Lentimonas sp. CC4: one gene and its partners. The protein of the gene in region 3 binds, or shares a complex with, the protein of the main gene of each other region. Links are inferred from orthologs where the notes say so. Each region holds a gene or a part of one and is shown on either strand. Other genes may lie near its edges.

The links.
Region 1: the proteins of accD (region 3) and accC are in contact, whole or in part, in a solved structure (PDB 8UXZ), measured with the Escherichia coli proteins. The link is inferred for Lentimonas sp. CC4 from one-to-one orthologs.
Region 2: the proteins of accD (region 3) and GZZ87_RS08095 are in contact, whole or in part, in a solved structure (PDB 8UXZ), measured with the Escherichia coli proteins. The link is inferred for Lentimonas sp. CC4 from one-to-one orthologs.

Annotation. Positions count from the first base shown.
Region 1 is NZ_CACVBO010000001.1:1,264,984-1,271,874, forward strand. The notes cover bases 1,379-4,312. They hold accC (acetyl-CoA carboxylase biotin carboxylase subunit), read right to left. Parts: upstream 3,561-4,312; coding sequence 2,196-3,560; downstream 1,379-2,195. Other genes in these bases: amaP (alkaline shock response membrane anchor protein AmaP), read right to left, coding at 1,379-1,643; GZZ87_RS05550 (Asp23/Gls24 family envelope stress response protein), read right to left, coding at 1,721-2,167; accB (acetyl-CoA carboxylase biotin carboxyl carrier protein), read right to left, coding at 3,566-4,024; GZZ87_RS05565 (fatty acid--CoA ligase family protein), read right to left, coding at 4,192-4,312. Also shown: GZZ87_RS05535 (glutaredoxin), read right to left, coding at 1-181; GZZ87_RS05540 (hypothetical protein), read right to left, coding at 558-1,031; more of amaP, read right to left, coding at 1,104-1,378; more of GZZ87_RS05565, read right to left, coding at 4,313-5,568; GZZ87_RS05570 (SDR family oxidoreductase), read right to left, coding at 5,578-6,276; GZZ87_RS05575 (hypothetical protein), read right to left, coding at 6,273-6,581; GZZ87_RS05580 (3-oxoacyl-[acyl-carrier-protein] synthase III C-terminal domain-containing protein), read left to right, coding at 6,755-6,891. UniProt on the Escherichia coli protein: This protein is a component of the acetyl coenzyme A carboxylase complex; first, biotin carboxylase catalyzes the carboxylation of the carrier protein and then the transcarboxylase transfers the carboxyl group to form malonyl-CoA.
Region 2 is NZ_CACVBO010000001.1:1,821,727-1,828,441, reverse strand. The notes cover bases 1,497-4,254. They hold GZZ87_RS08095 (acetyl-CoA carboxylase carboxyltransferase subunit alpha), read left to right. Parts: upstream 1,497-2,265; coding sequence 2,266-3,243; downstream 3,244-4,254. Other genes in these bases: GZZ87_RS08090 (MBL fold metallo-hydrolase), read right to left, coding at 3,617-4,254; GZZ87_RS08100 (tetratricopeptide repeat protein), read left to right, coding at 1,852-2,211; GZZ87_RS08105 (hypothetical protein), read right to left, coding at 1,497-1,792. Outside these bases: GZZ87_RS08110 (tetratricopeptide repeat protein), read right to left, coding at 1-950; more of GZZ87_RS08105, read right to left, coding at 1,088-1,496; more of GZZ87_RS08090, read right to left, coding at 4,255-4,396; GZZ87_RS08085 (endonuclease/exonuclease/phosphatase family protein), read right to left, coding at 4,469-5,398; GZZ87_RS08080 (M48 family metallopeptidase), read right to left, coding at 5,430-6,680. UniProt on the Escherichia coli protein: Component of the acetyl coenzyme A carboxylase (ACC) complex. First, biotin carboxylase catalyzes the carboxylation of biotin on its carrier protein (BCCP) and then the CO(2) group is transferred by the carboxyltransferase to acetyl-CoA to form malonyl-CoA.
Region 3 is NZ_CACVBO010000001.1:876,602-883,543, reverse strand. The notes cover bases 1-2,985. They hold accD (acetyl-CoA carboxylase, carboxyltransferase subunit beta), read right to left. Parts: upstream 1,933-2,985; coding sequence 1,069-1,932; downstream 1-1,068. Other genes in these bases: GZZ87_RS03890 (ATP-binding protein), read right to left, coding at 2,959-2,985; GZZ87_RS03895 (ComF family protein), read right to left, coding at 1,975-2,697; GZZ87_RS03905 (folylpolyglutamate synthase/dihydrofolate synthase family protein), read right to left, coding at 1-1,055. Also shown: more of GZZ87_RS03890, read right to left, coding at 2,986-4,410; GZZ87_RS03885 (MgtC/SapB family protein), read left to right, coding at 4,667-5,929; GZZ87_RS03880 (hypothetical protein), read right to left, coding at 6,222-6,942.

The DNA of each region.
Region 1 (6,891 bases), 390 kb from region 3 along the record:
TGTGCCCGTCGATTTCGACGCAGGGAGAGAGTGGCTGTCCTGATTTTTCAACCATTTCGGCGTATTGATCCGCATTGTTGATGATGTCACGGTCTTCGTATTCGAGGCCGTGCTTCTTCATGATCGCGCGGACACCCATGCTCCATCCACAGGTCGGTTTTAAGTATGCGATAATCTTCATAGATCTCTAAGTGTTGCTAATTATTCCGCTTGTCAACTCCGAGGATTGCTTGGGAGCTTCATCGTTGGATGAAGAGCATCGAGTGTTATTCGAGCTAGTTTGGGCTAATTGGGTGCCTTTTCGGGTGCTATACTCTCGCGCATCATGTTTTGTGATATCATCGATACGACCCATTCGGGAGGGACGAGCTCCGCCTCGTCTTGCGGCGTGCTGGTGCTTTGGTTCTGTGCTGAGGCTCAGCTGGCGGTAGCGTAGAACGCGGCAAGCGCGGAGGCCGTCCCTCCCTTGGTAACCAGCACATACGTCAGAGCCGCGGCACTTTTCACAAATAATGATGCGTGCCAGTATAGGTCTGCGCTTTTGTGTTTATGAGCGACTAATACCGCAGCGGAGGCTTGGGCTTGGCGCAGATGATCTGCCACTCTCCCTTGGGGTTTTTGCCGACAGTAAAGAGACTGGTGAAGCGGTCTTCGACGGCGTAAAGCACCTTCATACGGTAGCGCGGCTCTAGGCTCGGGCCATAGCTCGTGCCGTTGTAGGTGAATTCGATTGTTTCTTCGGATGCACCGGAGAGTGGCTCAAACTCGATGCGCTCGATCGGGAATCCGAGTTCGAAGTTGAGTGCGCCTTTGAGGCGAGAGGTGATCATTTTGTCGCAGCCTTCCAGGTAGTAGAGGTCGAGCATAGGCTCGATCGTATCGGCTTTATTGGCCGCTTGGAAGCGCGCGGAAAGCTCGTCGAGGCCGGGTTCTAGTTCGGCCTTCGGGGTGCACGCGTTCAGCAATGCCATGGCGCTGAAGCAGGCGAAGGTGGTGAGTGTTTTGATCGTGGTCGAATTCTGTGATTTCATCGGATGAACGTCTATGACAGCAATTTTTGCGTCCGGTTCATCGGCAAGTGTGGTAACTCAATACGCTCGCGGCTAAAGAGATTTCTGTTTGAGCTCTTCTTGCAGGGCTTCGACAGATTCCGGCTCAACGTCTTGTATGACATCTAGCTCAGCAGGCTTATCTTTACTCGTGATCGGGCTGGAGACTTGGATGCGGCCGCTTTTAAAGCCTGTGGCGACGATGTTGATTTTGCCTAGGTTCTCGATGCCGAGGTTTTCGGTGAGACAATGGCGCAGGTGCTCTTGTAAGGTTTGCTCGATCTCTCTGAGGCGGCCGCCGCTCATGAGTTGAATTTGAACGTCAAAGTGAGTGGTCTTACCTTTGACCTTAATTTTGACACTTGGCTTGGTGACGTCGTTGATTTGTTGGCAGGACGTGCGGATCAGTTCCACGATCGCAGTGCGGCTGACCATGACGCGGCCGTTTTCGGTGCGATATGCGACGATCTTTTTTGGCTGACGGCGAAGCAGTAGTATCAGCGCGAATGAGAGCGCGATAAAGGCTCCAGCTGCATACAGATACGTTGGCTCAGCGAAGTGGCTCAGCGCCTCGGTGATCTCAGTCCAATTCATAGTGTGCTTGTGTGCGAAGATGGCGCCTTCAGTGGCAGATGAGAAACGGGACAAGAGTGCCCCGTCTCCTGTCCGGACTAGTCAACGTGCGCTTGGCCGTCCCACTCGTCTTTTGCCTCTTTTTCTTGTTCGGTGGTGCGGACACCATCGATGATGACATTGACGCGGGCGACGGTCTTGCTGGTCATTTTTTCGACCTGCTCAGCGATGCGCTGCTGGATTTCGTTGCCAACAGTTGCGAGCTCAACGCCGAAACGGAGGATTACGCGAATCTCGATTTGGTAGTCGCCTACCTCGTCTTCATCTACACGGACGCCGCGCTCATCTCCTTTTTTGGAGAAGATTTCTGCGATGCCATCGACAAAACCACCGCCAACTGCGGCGACGCCTACGACTTCGAGGGCTGCCAAGCGAACGATGCTCGCAACCACGCTGTGGTTGATACGGATTTCACCGAGAGTGTTCGAGCCTTCGGACACTGTTGGGATTGTGGACTCGTTACTGTTTTCAGATTCGTTGCTCATGATTGGTGCAATATACTGTTGTTATTTATTAGGTGTAAAGATCCTTGGGGACGCGCTCGATGAACTCCTCGATATATTTCGTGGTCGCTTTGCCTTCGCGGAAGATCGGGTCGCGGATGATTGCGCGGGAGAACGGGATGTTCGTTTTAATGCCGCGGATCAAGTATTCGCCAAGTGCACGATCCATGCGGTCGAGTGCTAGCTCACGTGTTTTGCCGAAAGTCATGACCTTTGCGATCATGCTATCGTAGTAGGGCGGAATCGTGTAGCCGCTGTAGCAATGCGAGTCGATGCGCACACCGTGGCCTCCTGGGGCGTAATAGAGCCCGATTTCACCCGGGCAGGGTGCAAAGTTGCGACCCGGATCTTCGGCGCATACGCGACACTCGATGCAGTGCTTGGTGATCTTGATGTCGTCCTGCTTGTAGCTGAGTGGCTTGCCGCTGGCGATGAGGAGCTGTTCTTTGACCAAGTCAACACCTGTGACTTCTTCGGTGACACCGTGCTCCACTTGGATGCGGGTGTTCATTTCGATGAAGAAATAGTCGCCGTTGCCATCGACGAGGAACTCAACGGTGCCGGCACCTTCGTAGTTGACTGACTTTGCCAGTTTGACTGCGTCACGACCCATTTGTTTGCGGATTTTCTCCGAAATGAATGGGGAGGGCGCTTCTTCGATCACCTTTTGGTGGCGACGTTGAATTGAGCAATCACGCTCGCCGAGGTGGATCACGTTGCCGAATTGGTCGCCGAGGAGCTGGATTTCAATATGACGTGGCGCGTCTAGGAAGCGTTCGAGATATACGGCGCCGTTGCCGAATGCCTTTTCGGCTTCGTTACGGGCATTGTTGTATTCTTTAACGAATGCGACTGTGTTGTGCGCGGTGCGCATGCCCTTGCCGCCGCCACCGGCGACAGCCTTAATGATGACCGGGAAACCAATTTTTTTGGCAGTTGCGAGTGCGTCCTTTTCATTGTCAACAGTGCCATCACTACCTGGGATGACTGGCACCTTGGCTTTGATTGCCATGTCGCGTGCCTTAGCCTTGTCGCCGAAATTGATGATCGCTTCGGAGCCAGGTCCGATAAACTTGATGCCACATTCGGCGCATTGCTCGGCGAAATCAGCGTTTTCGGCAAGGAAGCCGTAGCCGGGGTGAATGCCATCCACATCTGCAATCTCGGCAGCCGCGATGATGCGATCACCCTTTAGGTAGCTGAGGTTGCCCGCAGCTGGGCCGATGCAGATTGCTTCGTCAGCGAGTTGCACGTGGAGAGATTGCTCGTCTGCCTCGGAATAGACGGCAAGCGTCTTAATCCCAAGTTCGTTACAAGCGCGGACGATGCGAAGTGCGATTTCGCCTCGATTTGCGATGAGAACTTTTTTAAGCATCCGGATTAAGCCGTTTTAACTTTGAAAAGCGGCTGGCCGTATTCGACGGCTTCACCGTTCTCGATGAGAACTTCTGTGATGGTGCCGCTGATTTCGGCTTGGATTTCGTTCATCACCTTCATGGCTTCGATGATGCAGACGGTCGAGTCTGCGTTCACTTTTGTGCCAATCTTAGCGAATGCAGGGCTCTCAGGGGAGGCTGCTGCGTAGAAAGTTCCGACCATCGGAGATTTGACGATGGAGATGCCGACTTCTTCGACCGGTGCGGCTGGTGCTGCGGCAGCTGCTACTGGCGCTGCGGCAGCTACTGGCGCGGCTGCGAGTGGTGCTGCGGCTTGAATGATCTGAGTTTCGCCATTCTTGCGGCTGAGGCGTAGCTTGAAGCCTTCCTCCTCGATTTCGAATTCGGAAATTTCCGAACGTTTCATCATTTCAACGACCTGTTTGATAGCTTTTAAGTCCAAGGTGATTCCTTTCTGAGGGCTTTAATTTAATAGAGAGTGTGAATCAAATCTCTGTGCTCTATGGAGTGCATAAGATTGAATTACCGATCATGTAAGTGGAGCTTTCGCTTGGGTGCAATGACTTTGTTACGTATTTGATCAGGGGGGGGTAGATGCAAAAACGTAGTTTAGTCGTTTGGTTTGGCCTGTGCGATTCGGCTTTTTTTGAAGCGGTCACTGAATGTTGTCTGATCTGTAAATTGAATGCGTGCGGGCACTTTGTAGGGGCTGAGTGCTTTGCGGCAATGTTGCTTGATCTTGCGCTTGAGTGCCTTGCGGTCGGTGTCTTGAGCGGGGACGACTTCAGCTGCAACGTTTTGGCCCGTGATTGCATTTAGTTGGCCATAGACGAGGCAATCGGCGACTTCTGGGAGTTCGAGCAAGATGCTTTCGACTTCCGAGGGAGTGACTTTTTCGCCGCCGACATTAATTATATCTTCCCGTCGGCCTGTAATCGTGAGGAATCCGTCGTCGGCTTCTTCGACGAGGTCACCAGTTTTAAACCAGCCGTCGGCAGTGAAGCGCGACATCTCGTGGTTGAGGTAGCCTAGGATTTGGCTTTTGGAGCGCAGCCAGAGTTCGCCTTCGACGATTTTGTGTTCGGAGTTAGGGTCGTCGATTTTAATTTGTGTGCTGCTGGAAGAGCGACTGACCGTTTGTGAGATCCCAGTTTCGCTGGTGCCGAATGTTTGGATGAAGGCGACGTCGGGTAGCGCTTCTTTGAGTCTCAGTAGTAGGCTTTCTGGCATTGGTTCGGTGCCATACGTTATGAAGCGGAGGCTAGAGAGGTCGTAGTTCCGGTGGGCGCCGCTGAGTAGGAATAGGTTGAGGAAGGTCGGAGATGCTGGCAGTAGATTGACGCCGTGGCGCTGAATGGCTTCGGCGACGATATTGGCGTCACGTGAGCGTGGCGTGACAATGAGCGCGCCGCTTGCGAGGCCGTTGAAGAGTGTGTTGAGGCCTCCGATGTGATCGAAGAGCAGGAAGATCAGGATGCTGAGTCTGCGTTTACGTTTTTTAGCAAACTGATTGAGTAGGTGATCGGTGTTGTGGATCATGGCCTTGGGGTGGCCAGTGCTGCCGCTGCTAAATAATATAAGGCCTGCCGCTCCGCTTTGAGTGACTTCTACGATGAGTGCGTGTGGTGCTTGTTCTTGTGGATCGACGAGTCGGGACAGTGTGTGCGTGTGGTCTTCGTGGATCGTGAGACTCCAGTTTGCGTTGGCGACTTCTCTGCGCATCTCGATTTCAGTTTGAGACACGGTGGCGACGGGGGCGGCAATCGCACGTAACTGAAAAAGTGCAAACAGTGCGGCGATGCCTTGTAGCGAGTAGTCGGTTTCGAGGGTGACGACATCGCCGGCTTGTAGGCCTTGTTGCGCTAGAGCGCTGCGGTAAGCCTCGATTTGCTGGGAAAGCTCGGAGTAGGTGTGAGTTTCGGAGTCTTGTGCGAGGAAGGGGCGCTCACCGAATTCTTTGAAACGTTCGAATAGCCAATCGCTCATATTTAGTAGTTAGGAGATCCCTCCGAGGTAAAGTGTTTGCCCTGAAATGAAAGCGCTTTCGTCACGCAGGAAGAAGTCTACACAATTAATAACATCATCGATCGTGCCGAGTCGCTGGATCGCTTGGCGCGCGATGAGTGCGTCGATGGCATCTTTGGGGACGGTGCGGATGAGGTCTGTGTCGATCGGAGTCGGGCCGATTGCATTGACGGTGATGCCGTATGAGCCGAGCTCTTTGGCTGCAGTGCGTGTGAGTGATTCGATGGCGGCTTTACTGGCTGCGTAGATAGCTTCGCCTTCTAAGTTGAGCGGTGCGGCGACTGTGCTGAAGTTAATGATGCGGCCATGTTTCTTACGGCTCATTTGCTTAGCGCATTCGCGCATGCAGATAAATCCGCCCAAGACATTCGTTTCGAAGATCGCGCGGCAGGTTTTGGCAGGAGTGAGCAGTAGGTGGTTCATGGACGCGATGCCTGCGTTATTGATCAATGCGTCCATCGGTCCGAGTGTGCGCTTGATGCTGCGCACCATTTTTACCACTGCGTCTTCGTCTGCGATGTCGAGGTTGTAGTGGTGATAGTTGGGCGAGTCGATGTCGCTGTTGCGGCGACTGCAGCCAGCAACGATCCAGCCTTGCTGTAATAAGTGTTCGGCTAGGGCGCGGCCGATTCCTTTGCGCGTTCCTGTGATGAGGGCGATTTTGCTCATGCTTGATGCTCTGCGATTAGTTCCATCGTATAGTCGATGCAGCTGGAGACTCTGCGGAAAGGGGAGTGTGTGCGGCTCATTGCGCTTTGATTGGCGAGCGTGATGTCGATCTCGAAGTCGTCCGAGATACGTTCTTCGACATCGGCAATGAAGTTGACTAGATTCATACTGTCTAGGGAACTGCGAGCCCCGAACAGGCGTGTGGTTTCATCCGCTGTGGTGAGTTCCTCTTTTTCGAGATCCTCCCCGAGTTCGTGTAGTGTTTCGAGGACGATGGTTGCGATGTCGTTTCGAGTCGGTTGCATGGGGAGTCGTGATTTGGGTGTTTCTAGTGGAGGGGGCTATCTGTTGAATGAAACTGTTAAGCATGGTTCGGGCAAGACGTAATGCTTTGCTCACTTTGTGCGTTGAGGTGGCTATATTTGGGCGGAGGGAAATTGGACTTCCCCTTTCTTTCGGGAGTCCACATGGTTCTACTATGGCGAAAAGTTGCTTTAGTGGTGTGCGCATTGGAGGTGTGGTGACATGTGTTCCGACATCAGAGAAGTGTATCGATGATGAGATTGATCTGTTTGGAGGTAACGAGAAGCAAATCGCTCGTCTGAGAAAGACGAT
Region 2 (6,715 bases), 940 kb from region 3 along the record:
AACTGAAGCGCCACTGCCATCACATCACGATTCTTCCCCTCACGCACCAACGCCCGTAACGCATCACGGCCGCTCAAAGTATCCGCTCCATATAAAAGCCCTTTCAACAGCAACAACTGCTCGCGCTGACTACTGCCATAGCCAGAGCGCGCGTTTGCCAATTCTGCAGTAATCAACGCAATCGCTTCTTCGCTACGCCCTTGATTGTGAAGAATAATCGCATACTCTCGCACATAAGGATACGCCGCCGAAGTGCCCATCAGCAGTTCAAATTGCTCCCGCGCCGCCGCCGCATACTCCTCGCTTGAAGGCGTCCTTAAAATCTGCTCGCGCAGTAGCAAACTATCAAAAAACGCCCGCTGCGCCTCGGAAACCGACGCCGCCTTCGCTTTTCTAAAGGCCGGGGCCACCCTTGCCGGTCGCCCCGAAAGCTCAGCCCGCAAGCCTCGTAATAAGTATAACCAAGGAAGCTCTTCTGGTGGCAACTCAGACTCAGAGACCTTTGCAAGCGCACTGTTCAGAGTCTCTTGATCCACATTGCGCCCACTGCCATACGCGCACACCGCCAAATACAAATGATAGCGATCCCCCTGCTCCGCCTCTGGCACCTCAGTTAACACCGAGCGAGCCACCACAAAACGACGTTGCGCAATCAATGAAGCAGCCAGTTGCACCTGCAGCTTAGCCCTGTCCTCTGGAGCCACCCCCGGAACCTCTAGTAGTTCACGATACAAACCCTCCGCCAACACCGCAAGCCCCGCCCCTAGCGCACGACCCGCAGCATCCGCCTTCCATTCAAAAACAACCAGCTCATTCGTATCCAGCACATCCACCTGATCAGTGACCAACGGCGCTTGCCCATGCACAACAGGAACGAGCGCTCCAATTAAGAGCACTGCGAACGCACAGCGTCGTTTCAAACGAATAAAGACAGAAAAGTTAAACAACATCTAAGGGTGTGAATGACAAAGAGTCCCGCCACAGGTTGCAAAAGGATTTTCACCCGATTCGACAATTGCCGCAGCACTAAAATGGTGAGCCAACAGTGCAACACGCCTCGCAAGCGCGATGGTCACTCTGAGAACAGTTAAGCGTAAACCATGCGCGCGCACTGATCACAGAAATGTGGCTCGCCTGCATCCTGAGCGCCGCGAGAGACCTCATTCGAGACTCTCAAGTGACAGCCACCGCATTTATGTGCCTCTACCTTCGCTAAGAAAGGCGCACGCTTTACCATTTTCTTCACTCGGTCGTATTGCTGGAGATAGTCTGCATCAACGCCAACACGCGCGGCTTCAACTTCCGCCCGAGCCGCATCGACCGATGCTTGTAGATTCTGCTCCCGTTCAGTCAGCAGGGCGATTTCTTTACGTTGCTCTTCAATTCGAACCAAAATGACCGCTTTTTCGGCCTCAAATGCTTCTTTGACCGTGTCAATATCCAGCATCAACTCGATCTCGCGCTCTTCCAGCGATGAAATTTCAGCTTCAGTTTGCTCAATCTGATGTGTGAGCGCCTGATACTCGTCGTTCTTCTTCACCTCCACCTGCTGAGTGCGAAAACGCTGAAGTGCAGTCTCCTTCCCTTTAACTTCCAGATCTAAGTCCTTACGCTCGACCTCCTTAGCGATCAGCGATTGACGCGCGGCCTCAATATTCGCCTCTTCTTCCGCAATCGCAGACTCAACTGCCGCGCGCTCTATCGGTATTCGAGCAAGATCTTGCTCGATTTTTAGGAGCGATACGTCGCGATGTTGAACAATAAGGAGTTTTTCGATTTGCGGGTCGGCCATAAGATGAGATAACTCTTGTCTACTCAAAACTGCCTCCCTCTTAGGGCAACCTTAAAGACATGACGGACGACACTTCTCTCCAAGACCAAATCGACGATGCCACATTTGACTTCACAATGGGCGAAAGCGAGGCAGCACTCACCAAACTAGCGACACTTAGCGCCGCTCACCCGGATTCATTTGAAACCTGGCACGCCCTGACTGAAATCCACTTTTCGGAGGGGCACTACGACAATGCACTAGAAGCTGCAGAGAAAGCGCACGCACTGAAGCCGGACGACATTCACATCAACACCAGCCTCTCTCGAATCTGGGTCGAGCGCGGCGATAAAGACAAGGCAGAGCACTACGGCGCACAGGCACGAATGCTTGGCTGGAAAGACGAACTTAAATCACCCCCCGAGAAGGACGGCATTTAGCGGCATTGACAGCCGATAAATCGACCCGCTAAATCGACTACTATACAAACTACCATGGAAGACGTAACCTACACTCTTGAATTCGAAAAACCTCTGCGCGAGCTAGAGAAGCAACTCATCACCCTCAACCAGGTCTCGAAAGAATCGAAGGTCGATGTCAGCAGCGAAATCGCGACGATCGAAAAGAAGATCGAGCAGATGAAGGCCGACATCTACTCGGATCTCACCGCTTGGCAACGCGTGCAACTCTCGCGTCACCCGAAGCGCCCCTACTCACTCGATTATATCGAGCGTGTATTCACCGACTTCGAAGAACTGCACGGTGATCGCCGCTTTCGCGAAGACGCTGCAATCGTCGGCGGCCCTGCTTTTATTGACGGCAAGCCAGTCATGGTCATTGGCCAACAAAAAGGCCGCAACACACGAGAAAATTTACTCCGCAACTTCGGTTGCCCACACCCAGAAGGCTACCGTAAAGCGATGCGCCTCATGGAAATGGCAGAGAAATTCGACATGCCCATCGTGACTCTAGTCGACACGCCGGGCGCCTATCCAGGCATCGGCGCTGAAGAACGCCACGTCGCCGAAGCCATCGCGGTGAACATTCGCGATATGAGCGCACTCAAAGTGCCGATCGTCACCATCGTGATCGGCGAAGGCGGCTCTGGCGGGGCACTCGGCATCGCAGTGGCCGACGAAGTCATGATCTTTGAAAACGGCTACTACTCAGTGATATCACCAGAAGGTTGCGCAGCGATTCTCTGGAAGGACCGCGCGGCAGCACCACACGCAGCGGACGCACTGAAATTCAGCCCGACCCACCTCAAGGGTTTCGGCGTGGTGGATCGTATCTTGCCTGAGCCGACTGGCGGCGCTCATCGCGATCACGATGAAGCTGCAGCGACAATGAAGGCTGCGATCCTCGAAACACTGAAGAAGCTCGAGAAAAAGAGCCTCAAGAAGTTGCTCGACGACCGCTACGAAAAATTCCGCAAGCTCGGGGAATACGCAGATACAGCAGCGGCCTCGTAAGGCACAACCACTCTACTACTCAAATCCCCGTCAGGTAACTGACGGGGATTTTTTTGTGTTCATTTCGGGAGGGACGAGCTCCGCCTCGTCCTACAGAGTGCTGGTGCTGAGCGGCTGGGCTCGGCGGACGGCGCGGAGGCTGAGCTTTACCCATAAGTTGAGAATGTGTGAAGTTAGTGGTAAAAAAGCTCCTTCCCTGCGAAGGGAAGGAGCCATTGATTTCTAACTTCACGACTCTCTGACTTATATAGAAGGATATGCTTGGCAGGGGAGGAGCTCAAAGAATCGCGTTCATCGCGACAACAAGAAGATACACACTTATGGGTAAAGCTCAGCACGGAGGCCACCCCTGCCAAAAAACAAAAGTCCCTAGCTACCAGCTCACTCGAAGACCGTCGTAAGCTAGGCGAATATTATCCGGCAAGTCTGCCTCTGTCGTCTCATGGTCGACCATATACGTCATGTGCGTCAGGAACGAAAGGCTCGCATCCATCTCCTTGGCCGTCTGAACTGCCTCGGATACAGACATATGCGAAGGGTGTGGTTCTGGACGCAAACCATCTAACACCACCACATCGGCATCTTCAGCAAGAAGCCGCGCTTCTTCGCCCACTTCTTTACAATCCGTATAGTAAGCGAATGATTTGCCTGTCTCTGCTTCTGTAAAGATCAGCCCAATCACCTGCATATTCCCATGCGGCAAATACACAGATTCAATACTACCACCTGGCACCTCCAGCACTTGCGGCATTTCCTCCAGCTTGAACGCAGGGTAACCCTTGACCACTGGCTTATCCAAAATCGCATACGGAAATATCTCCCGAATACGCTGCAGACCATCCGGACTGCTATAAACAGGAAGCGCAACGCCACCGTTCAGATCACAAAAGCGACGAAGATCATCCATCCCCAGAATATGGTCAGCGTGTGGATGCGTTAAAATAAAGGTGTCGATTTGTGTCACCTGATTTTGGATACACTGCATGCGAAACTCTGGAGCCGCATCAACTTGAATATGGTGACCGCCCATCTCGACATGAATCGAGGTCCGAGTGCGCCAGTTCATCGGGTTATCTAAATCACATCCTCCATCCGGCTGTGCAATCATCGGCACCCCCTGAGATGTGCCCGTGCCTAAAAATACAATTTCCATATATTCACACCGTTGCTACTTCCCCGTAAGCTGGCAACCGAGTATCTCAGCTCCACGAAAAATTAACCAAAGTTAATGGATCGGAGCATCTTCGACGCTCGGCGTGGTCTCTGACTCAACCAAATCAAGATACACCATACGATGGTCACTACCAATCAATGCGCCAGGAATATCCACAATATGCCCATCTCCCGCCTCTATCTGAGGTGAAAGCGAGCCCGAGACGACAAAGCCATCGACGAGCGAATAGACCACTTGTTTATGGTAATAATACGTCCACTGCTCCCCTCTCGAATCAGAAGCTGGGACTAATGCACCAATCTTCAAACGTCCCCGCTGATAGAAACGACGCAAGGTGCCACTGCCAGGATGATCGTTAAAGTCGCCGGCAATAATAAAATCCGCCACACCCATATCATACGTGCGCTCTACAATTCGATTTCGGCAAGCCTCGGCCTCACGCGTGCGACGCAGTTGAGAATCTGGATCCGCCTTCACATCCGTCCAACGGCTCTTCAAATGCACCACAAACAACTTAAATCGACTACCATCTGAACGTCCAAAAGAGACTTCAAGCATGCCTCGTTTCACTAATTCGCGACCGTCGATATACTTAAAATCTAAGTCTTCGTGCTTTACGACCTCAACTGGAGGCAACTTTGAGAGCACTGCCAAATGACGCACCTCATCCACTCCCTCCATATGGATCGCGTAGGGATAATGCACGCCATCCTGCGCAAGATCCGCACGTAATTCCTCAAGAAACGGCAGCGTCCCCATCTCCTGTAGCGCCAATACATCTGGCAATGAGCCTTTGATCACTTCACGAATGATCGCCTTCTCCGCCTCTGGCTTCGGATAAGACGGACGCCAGACCGCACCGACATGTCGATCCATCACTAAATAATTATTCAGATTATAAGTCGCTAAACGAACGGATTCTGCGGATGCCGAACACAGGCAAAGAAGCCCCAAACAACACAGATATAACTGACTCAACATCAAACGCATAACTTAAATATACTATATACCGCTATCGATTTAGCAACGAACTTTCGCGTTCGAGCAGCGTCGGGTGCGAATAGTAGAATCGGCTATACGAGGGATGCGGCGTTAAGTTGCTCAAATTCTCCTTGTGTAATTTCTTCAACGCGCGGATCAATGGCTCTGCGGTGTCCATCGCATCGCGTGCAAACGCATCTGCCTCATACTCATGCTTACGCGACCACAGACTGGTAAAAGGCGACAGCCAAAACGTCAACAAACCACTCAGCAGCATGAACAGCAACAACACTGGCACAAACTCAGTTGCGGCCTCTCCACTAAAAGAAAACGCCTCGGCAAACCACGTGCCTCCAGCTAACCAACCGAGCAAGGCAAACATGCCAAGTGTCGTGGCACCCGAAAGTGCAATCATCTTAGGAATGTGCCCCTTTTTGTAGTGCCCGATCTCATGCGCGAGCACGGCCTCTAACTCCTCGTGCCCCATCTGCTCGATCAATGTATCATACAGCACGATACGGCGAAAGCGACCGAACCCTGCGAAGAATGCATTGGAGTGACCAGAGCGTTTACTCCCGTCGATCACCAGAATCGTTTGCGCCTTAAAGCCAGTGCGATCCGCAAGTGCGAACAGCCGATTCTTTAGCTCTCCATCTTCCATCGGCTCCATTTTATTAAATAGCGGCATAATGAACATCGGATAAGCAACGACCATCACCAGTTGAAAGATAAAGAAGACAGCAAAGCCCCACACCCACCAAAGCGACCCCGCACTGGTGACTAAAAAAATCAATAGTGCGAGTAATGGATAACCAATCACAAAGCCAAGCGCGAAACCCTTGACCTTATCCACCAGCCAAAGTTTTTGGGTGCTTTTGTTAAATCCGAAACGCTCCTCCAAGCGAAAGGTGCTCCACCACTCAAACGGCATCCCTGGCAAACCAAGCAATATTGCCACTAAGAACAAAACCAACGCCTGCCCCCAGAGACCAGAGCCAAACACACCGCTCAAGCTCACGTAGAGCCAAGGTAACAATCCCGATAGAACCACGACGGCTAGCACCGCAGTATCATACAAGTCGCTCACCAGACCGAAACGCGTCTTAGCTACGGTGTAATCGATCGACTTCTGATAGGTCGGCAAATCGATAAAATCACGAAAGCTCTCCGGCACCGCCGCAGACTGACATTTCACATGCCTCATATTGATGACATCCAGAATCGTGCTGGTGGCATACTTCAGGACAAGGAGGGCTACAAAAGCTATCAAAATCGTATTCATCGAACCGCCAACAACAGAGACTTTGCTGCGAAGGG
Region 3 (6,942 bases):
AGTAAATGTAGCTCGCGGGCGTGGCGGCTGACGACTGCCATCAGGCTGCGGGCGCGAAACTCGCCGAGCGTGCCCGCGACGATGATCGGCTTTTGCTTGGTCTGCTCGAACAGCTTCTGTAAATTCTCATCCAGCATCTCAGAGCCTTCGGGGTTGTGCGAGGCGTCGAGAATGAGGGTCTTGTCGGCGAGTTGGATCGTCTCCCAACGGCCGGGCCAGTGAATGGTTTGCAGCGCTTCGGCAGTGCGTGCGGTATCGATCGGGAAGCGTTCGTTGAGAATTTCGGCCGCGTAAACGGCAGTTGCGGCGTTCCAACGTTGGCAGGAGCCAGAGAGATTGGTTTCGGGGAGTGCGTCGAACTCAGGGAAGCGCTCACAGACGGAGTAGAGTGGGCTACCTTTGTCGCGGGCGACTCTGCGCACCACTGATTCGGCTGCGTCGGGGAGTTTACCGATCAGCACAGGTTTGCCAGCCTTGATGATACCGGCCTTCTCCCAACTGATTTTCTCGATGGTATCGCCGAGTTGCTCGATGTGGTCGAGGCTGACGGATGTGATGATCGAGAGTTCTGGATCGACCACGTTGGTCGCGTCGAGACGGCCGCCGAGTCCGGTTTCCAGGAAGGCGAGATCGACTTTGGCTTCGGCGAAGCGCAAAAACGCCATGGCCGTCATAAATTCGAAGAACGATGGATGGTCGTCGGGATCACCTTCGCCGATCTGTTCGGCGACGGGCTTGAGGTGCTTGGTGTAGGCCACAATGTCGGCCTCGTCCAGAATCTCGCGGTTGACCTGCACGCGCTCACCTTGGCGCACTAAGTGTGGCGAGGAGTAGAGCCCCGTTTTGTAGCCGTTGGCGCGGTAGATCGACTCCAGCATCGAGCAGGTCGAGCCTTTGCCGTTGGTGCCGGCGACGTGGATGACCGGGAACGCTTCTTCAGGGTGCCCGAGTGCATCCACGAACAGGCGCATACGATCAATGCCGTATTTTGCGCCCTTGTGTTTAAGGGAATACAGATAGTCGCGTGTCGCGTTATAGTCGGCCGGCGCAGACATATGGCCAAGGTGCTTAGCTAGCTTTTGCCGCTTTCGGTGCTCGGTAGAGCGCCTTGAGCATGTTGATCATACGATCGCGCATTTCGCCACGTGGGATGATCAGGTCAATCAGACCGCGGTCGACTAGGAATTCGGATGTTTGGAAACCGGCAGGAAGATCCTGTTGTGTGGTTTCTTTGATCACGCGAGGGCCTGCAAAACCAATCAATGCTTCGGGCTCGGCGATGATGACATCACCGAGGGACGCGTAACTTGCCATGACACCAGCCATGGTCGGGTTGGTCAAAATCGAGAAATAAGGGATCTTTGCTTCACTCAAGCGGGCGAGTGCCGCGCTGGTTTTGGCCATTTGCATGAGGCTGAGGATGCCTTCCTGCATACGTGCACCACCCGAAGCAGAGACGATGATGACGGGAATCTTTTGATCGACACCGCGCTCAATGGTGCGGGTCAACTTTTCGCCAGCTGCAGAGCCGAGGCTAGCTGCCATGAAGCGAAAGTCCATGACTGCGATGCTCACCTTGATGCCACCCATGATGCCGACGCCAGAGATGACGGTGTCGGTCTCCTTGGTCTTGTTCTGGTTGGCTTTCAGCTTTTCAGGGTAAGAGCTCGTCGCGTTGAACTCAAGTGGGTCGAGCGAACTGACACCCATGTCCATCTCTTCGAAAGTGCCTTCGTCCAGCATCGAATGGATGCGGTCACGTGCTTTGAGCGGGAAGTGGTAGCCGCTGGATGGCACGACCATAAGGTTCTCTTTGAGCACCTTATTATAGATGATTTCACCAGTTTTTGGGCATTTCGTCCAAAGATCCTTGGGGATATCCTTCTTTTTTACGGTGACTGTCGAGTATTGTGGTTTTCCGAAGAGTGCCATGATGTGAGATGAAGTTAGTAATTAAAATGTAGGGAACAGACGCTAGCCATGTCCAATGGTGACGACGTTCAGGTGGAGGACGCCTGCATCGCGGAGAACACGAGCGCAGGCGTTGAGTGTCGACCCTGTGGTAAAAACGTCGTCGACGAGGATGTATTGTTTGTCGGGAATTAGAACCGCATCGGGCGCTAAGGCAAAGGCATTTTTTACGTTTCGGTGACGTTCCACATGATTCAGGCGGGTTTGGCTCTGTGTATACACACGTCGTATTAGCAGATGTTCTACTTGAGAGCGCCCTTCGGTGGCTGCTACCAGCATCTTAGCAATCCTCTCACTTTGGTTAAATCCGCGCTCTCGTAGCTTGGTCGGATGTAACGGAACTGGCACAAAGGTGGCATCTTGAATGTAGTCATAATAATGTCTCGAGGTGGTGACTATTTTCTGAAGGTCTCTCAATACATAGAAGCCCGACTGATATTTGAGATGATGTAGGAGGCTGCGTCCCGCGGTTTTGGCGATAAACAACGCCTTACCATGGTCAAAGACAGGATCGAGGTCGACGCAGTGCGGGCACACCTTTGGGCCAACGACCGCTCCAAAAAAAGGATAGCCACAGGTTTTGCAGGCAGGCGGGAGGCAGGGCAGGATCTCTTGGGCGCAGGGAGCGCAGAGGAACTCGTAGGGCGATTCTTCGATCGCGTCGCCACAATGCACACAACTCCGTGGGAATACGAGATCGAGAGCAGATTTGAGGCAGGGGTTCACTATGCGAGTTGTGATGAGATATCTAGGAATAGACTCTGAAAGGCCTTTCAGGTGGGGGGCTGAGGCAGGTGCGACGCTTTTTTTTCTTAATGGTAGGAAATGGTTTTTGTCGTGCTGTGTCCTGCTATTGGGAGTTACTTATGTGTTTATCCTTATTTTCGGTGCTTTTATTCTTATTTTTGGTTGTTTTGCTATTTAGTTACTTAAGTGTCTGATTGATAATGGTTAAGTGCTTTATTCTTATTTCGTCTTCCTTTATCCTTATTTATTTAAAAAACGATAGAGGGCATTTGGATCACGTCTTTTTTCGGACAACCTCTCCACCATTTTAAGCTCGATCAGGTGTCGTAGATTATAACGTATTGCCTGCCCAGTCAGAGGCATTACGTCCTCGAATGCAGGCACATCCATCTCCTGTTTTTCAAATAGTATTTGGATGATCCGTTGTTGGCTGTTGTTGAGTGCTTCCCAGTTGGCTTCTATGCGCTCGAGGGTCTCGCTGAAGATCGTTTCTTTGTGGGCGGTTACTTTATTACGCAGCGTTAACGTGACTGTGCTTTCGATATCAGTATAGACTGGTTCTGCTAACATGGAGTCGCGCATGGCGTCAAAGATACGCGGCACGCCTTCATTCAGTTCGCGCACATAGCCCATGTCTGCGAGCACGCGGGTGATCCGCGGATTGCGCGCATAGCGTTCGCGGCCGATGTTTTCGATTGTAACTTGAGCAGGTAGGGGGCCGCTGTTGGATATTTCCAGCCGATCATCGAAATGTTTAATGTAGATCGAATTGCCCTGTAGGTTATAAGAACGGTGGCACAGGGCGTTCACGATGCCCTCCATCCATGCGTCTTTGGGGGACTCCGGCACTCGTTCGAACCGTCCATTCTCCATGTTGAGATAGTAGTAGTCGCGCAACGAAGCTTCCATGAATGCTTCTAGCTTGCGAATTAGGTTTGGAATGCAGTCTTCGAAGCGCTCATCTTTGACGACGTTAAACCGCTGCCCACTTTGCCGTTCGGTGCCCGTGTAGCGGACATAGCGCACGTAGGCATTCGCAATGTATTGGCTGGGGTCTATGGCAAACAGTAGGATCGCTGCGTTTTTAAAGAGAAGCTGCCCATTACGCTTAGTCGCCAAATTTCGCTTTATTGCCAGTGCTTCAAAAGTGCCTTGGTAGTGCATTGCTTTGCGATATGCTTCGCAGACGGTGTTGTCGAAATCAGCGGGATCAAAATCCTCATGCACTTCGTCTTCGTAAGAGCGAATCGCCTTATTGTATTCCAGTTTTTTAACCTCTGCGCGCTTTTCGGGGCCTTTGTTGCTATCCGCCACACGCAGGTAGACGGCTTCATTGTCTTTGCGCTGAAATAGGCGCTCATAGTCATGATCCACGTGAAAGAGGAAGATTAATGTGCCATCGGTTAGCAAGAGTTCTTCCAGTTCGATGTTTGCCGGAGGGTGAATGTAGTCGTGCACCAACTTTCGATACTCGTCGAGTTCGCGGGGTGAGAGCACATTCAAATCTTCCACTGCGCCCGAATCATGCATCCCATATACTAAAGTGCCACCGCCAGCGTTGAGCATGCCGATCAACTCGTTGGCAATTTTTGAAGACTTTGTATCGCGCCCCTTCCGCTCCAGATACTGCCCTTCGGGCTTGGTTTGCAGACCTTCGAGTGTCAGCGCGGAGTTGTAATTGGAAAAGGACATGGTGGGTAGTTGAGGAATCAAACGTCGAATGCGCAAGGCGTATGTTCCATTCGTAATATGTTCGTCCTGCGCTTAGCTACTGCGCAAGCAAATTTAGCGCAGTATGAATTTACCGATGGGAGCGCAACCAGCAGAGTCTGGGCGGGGTAGTCGACCTCAATGCGATTGCATATGGCCACTGCCAAGGTTTGACCTGATCGAGTCGACCGCTTAATGTGACTGTAGATTTTTTAGTTAGAACAAACGTTTGGGTTTTATGGATCTATTGCTCCAGTCTCTTATTCTCAGTGCCAGTCTCGGCGCGTTGATTGGCTTAATTCGCCAATGGGGGGATCAGCAGGAGCAGGGAACAGATCAGCACGATGCTTCCTTCGCTGGCTTACGCACGTTCGTGCTGTGGGCGTTGATCGGTTATACCTCGGCATTTCTCTCGGAGAGCTATGCACCTTACTGCTTTGTCGTGGCGCTAGTGATAGTCGGGCTGCACCTCGTGCTGCATGGTCGCGTGGACAAAGATAAAAGTCGGGTGGGATTTACAACGGGCGCTGCTGCGATTATAACCCTGTTCCTCGGTGCGCTGGTGTATTGGGATCATTTGCCGCTCGCGGTGATGCTGGCCGCCTTAACCATGGTGACACTTGGGCTGAAGCAGACCACGCATTCGTGGACGCGGCGTTTTACGAACGAGGATATTCGCTCAACCCTGCAATTTGTCGCGGTCACGGGAGTCGTGCTGCCACTGGTGCCGAACCAAGGCTATGGTCCGTCGGAGGCGATCAATCCGTATTCGTTGTGGCTGATGGTGGTGCTCATTTCGGGGCTTGGATTTGTGGGGTATTTGTTGATTCGCATGCTCGGCACACGCTCTGGCGTGATACTGACGGGGTTCGTGGGAGGCCTAGCATCGAGCACGGCTACGACGCTGGCATTTAGCCGAGAGTCGAAGGTCTATCCCGCGCTTTCATTAGGCTTTGCCCTAGCAATTGTGATGGCCTGCACGGTGATGCTGGCGCGCGTGATCATCATACTCGGGCTCATTTGCCCAGAGTTTATCCCGTCGCTATGGTTGCCGTTTCTGGTGCTGTCGGTGCCAGGCTTGTTGTATATCCTGATCGTCGGGCTGTTGTATCGGAAGGGCAGAGAAGCGACGGAAATACCCGAGTTGAAAAACCCGCTTGGGCTAGGGATTGCGATTAAGTTCGCGCTGATTTACGGCATCATTTCTGTGCTCGTAAAAGTGTTTATGAGTTCCGGCCTGAGCGAGGGCCTGCTCGCTTTGAGCTTTGTCTCGGGGCTGACGGATCTCGATGCCATCGCGCTATCGATTACCAATAATCTTAAGGATGGCATCGTGACCGCCGATTTGGCAGCGAAAGCAGTAATTGTCGCCGCGATCGCTAACACCTTGCTCAAGGCAGGCTTGGTTTTCTCGCTCGGTTCGACGCAATTACGCAAACACATCGCGATTGCTTTAGGTGCGACCGTGTTGGCCGGTGTCGGTGCGTTCTATCTGATTTGATGGTTAGCGTCTCATGCAAAGCAACGATTGCGACCAAAAGCTAAATTTAAATGAATGGTGTAGGACGCGGTTCTTTACGCAGGAAAGGCCGTGTTGAGCTGGATTGGAAGGCACGTTCTAGATCAACAAACGGCTGTATTGAAATGTCACAGTCACTTTTAATCTCTGAGATCTTTACTTCAGGTATAATTTGGAGCAAGGGGAATGGGGATCTTTATATTTTGCGTTTGCCCTCCTGCCAAAGGTCCGCGGATCTGCTGACTACTTACTTACCCTAGCAAGGGTGAATCGCTCAATTCGTTATCATTGGTCGCGCATACCGATGAAGGCTATATTTCCACCAATTAAGCCATCGACGCTTCATTGTGATCGGGGAGCACAGTTGTATGCTTCCTCCATCTGTAAACCAATCCACTGGGTATCCTAAGTCGGTGTAGTTAAAAGGTCTGCCTTCGCCAACATATTGATCCAATATTTTCTCAATGGAACGGCTGGATTGTGCTGGAGATCCAAATTTCCAAGTAGGGGCCTGAGGAAGGTAAGGCCAACTGAGAAGTAAACCAGGTTCGATTACAATGTCTCCTTGGCTGACGGTTTTCATGGCACGAAATAGATCAACCAAGTCGCCTCCTTCGGGGGTCGGAACCTCTCGCAGTAGCAGGGACTTATTAGAAATTGCGTCCTTTTGCCGGAATGGGATATTCTGTAATCCGTAGCGAAATAGAGCCTTGGAGATCGGCAAAGCGTCAGTCTGCGAATTTTCAAGTGCGGCAAATAGAAACGGCACATCGTATGGCCATGGATCACGCATCAGCAGTCTTGCAGCTAACTGCTGTAGGTCTGCATGATTCAATAAGCTGAGTAATGCATCCCTCGCTGCTTGGTTTCGGAAGTCTTCTTCAAAGCCACCGAAAACAGTTCGGTCGATTCCAATAAGATGCAGAGTATACACGGCTCCGATTCTCGCTTTGGATGAATGGTTCTCCTTTATGTAATCGATGAGGACTGGGATT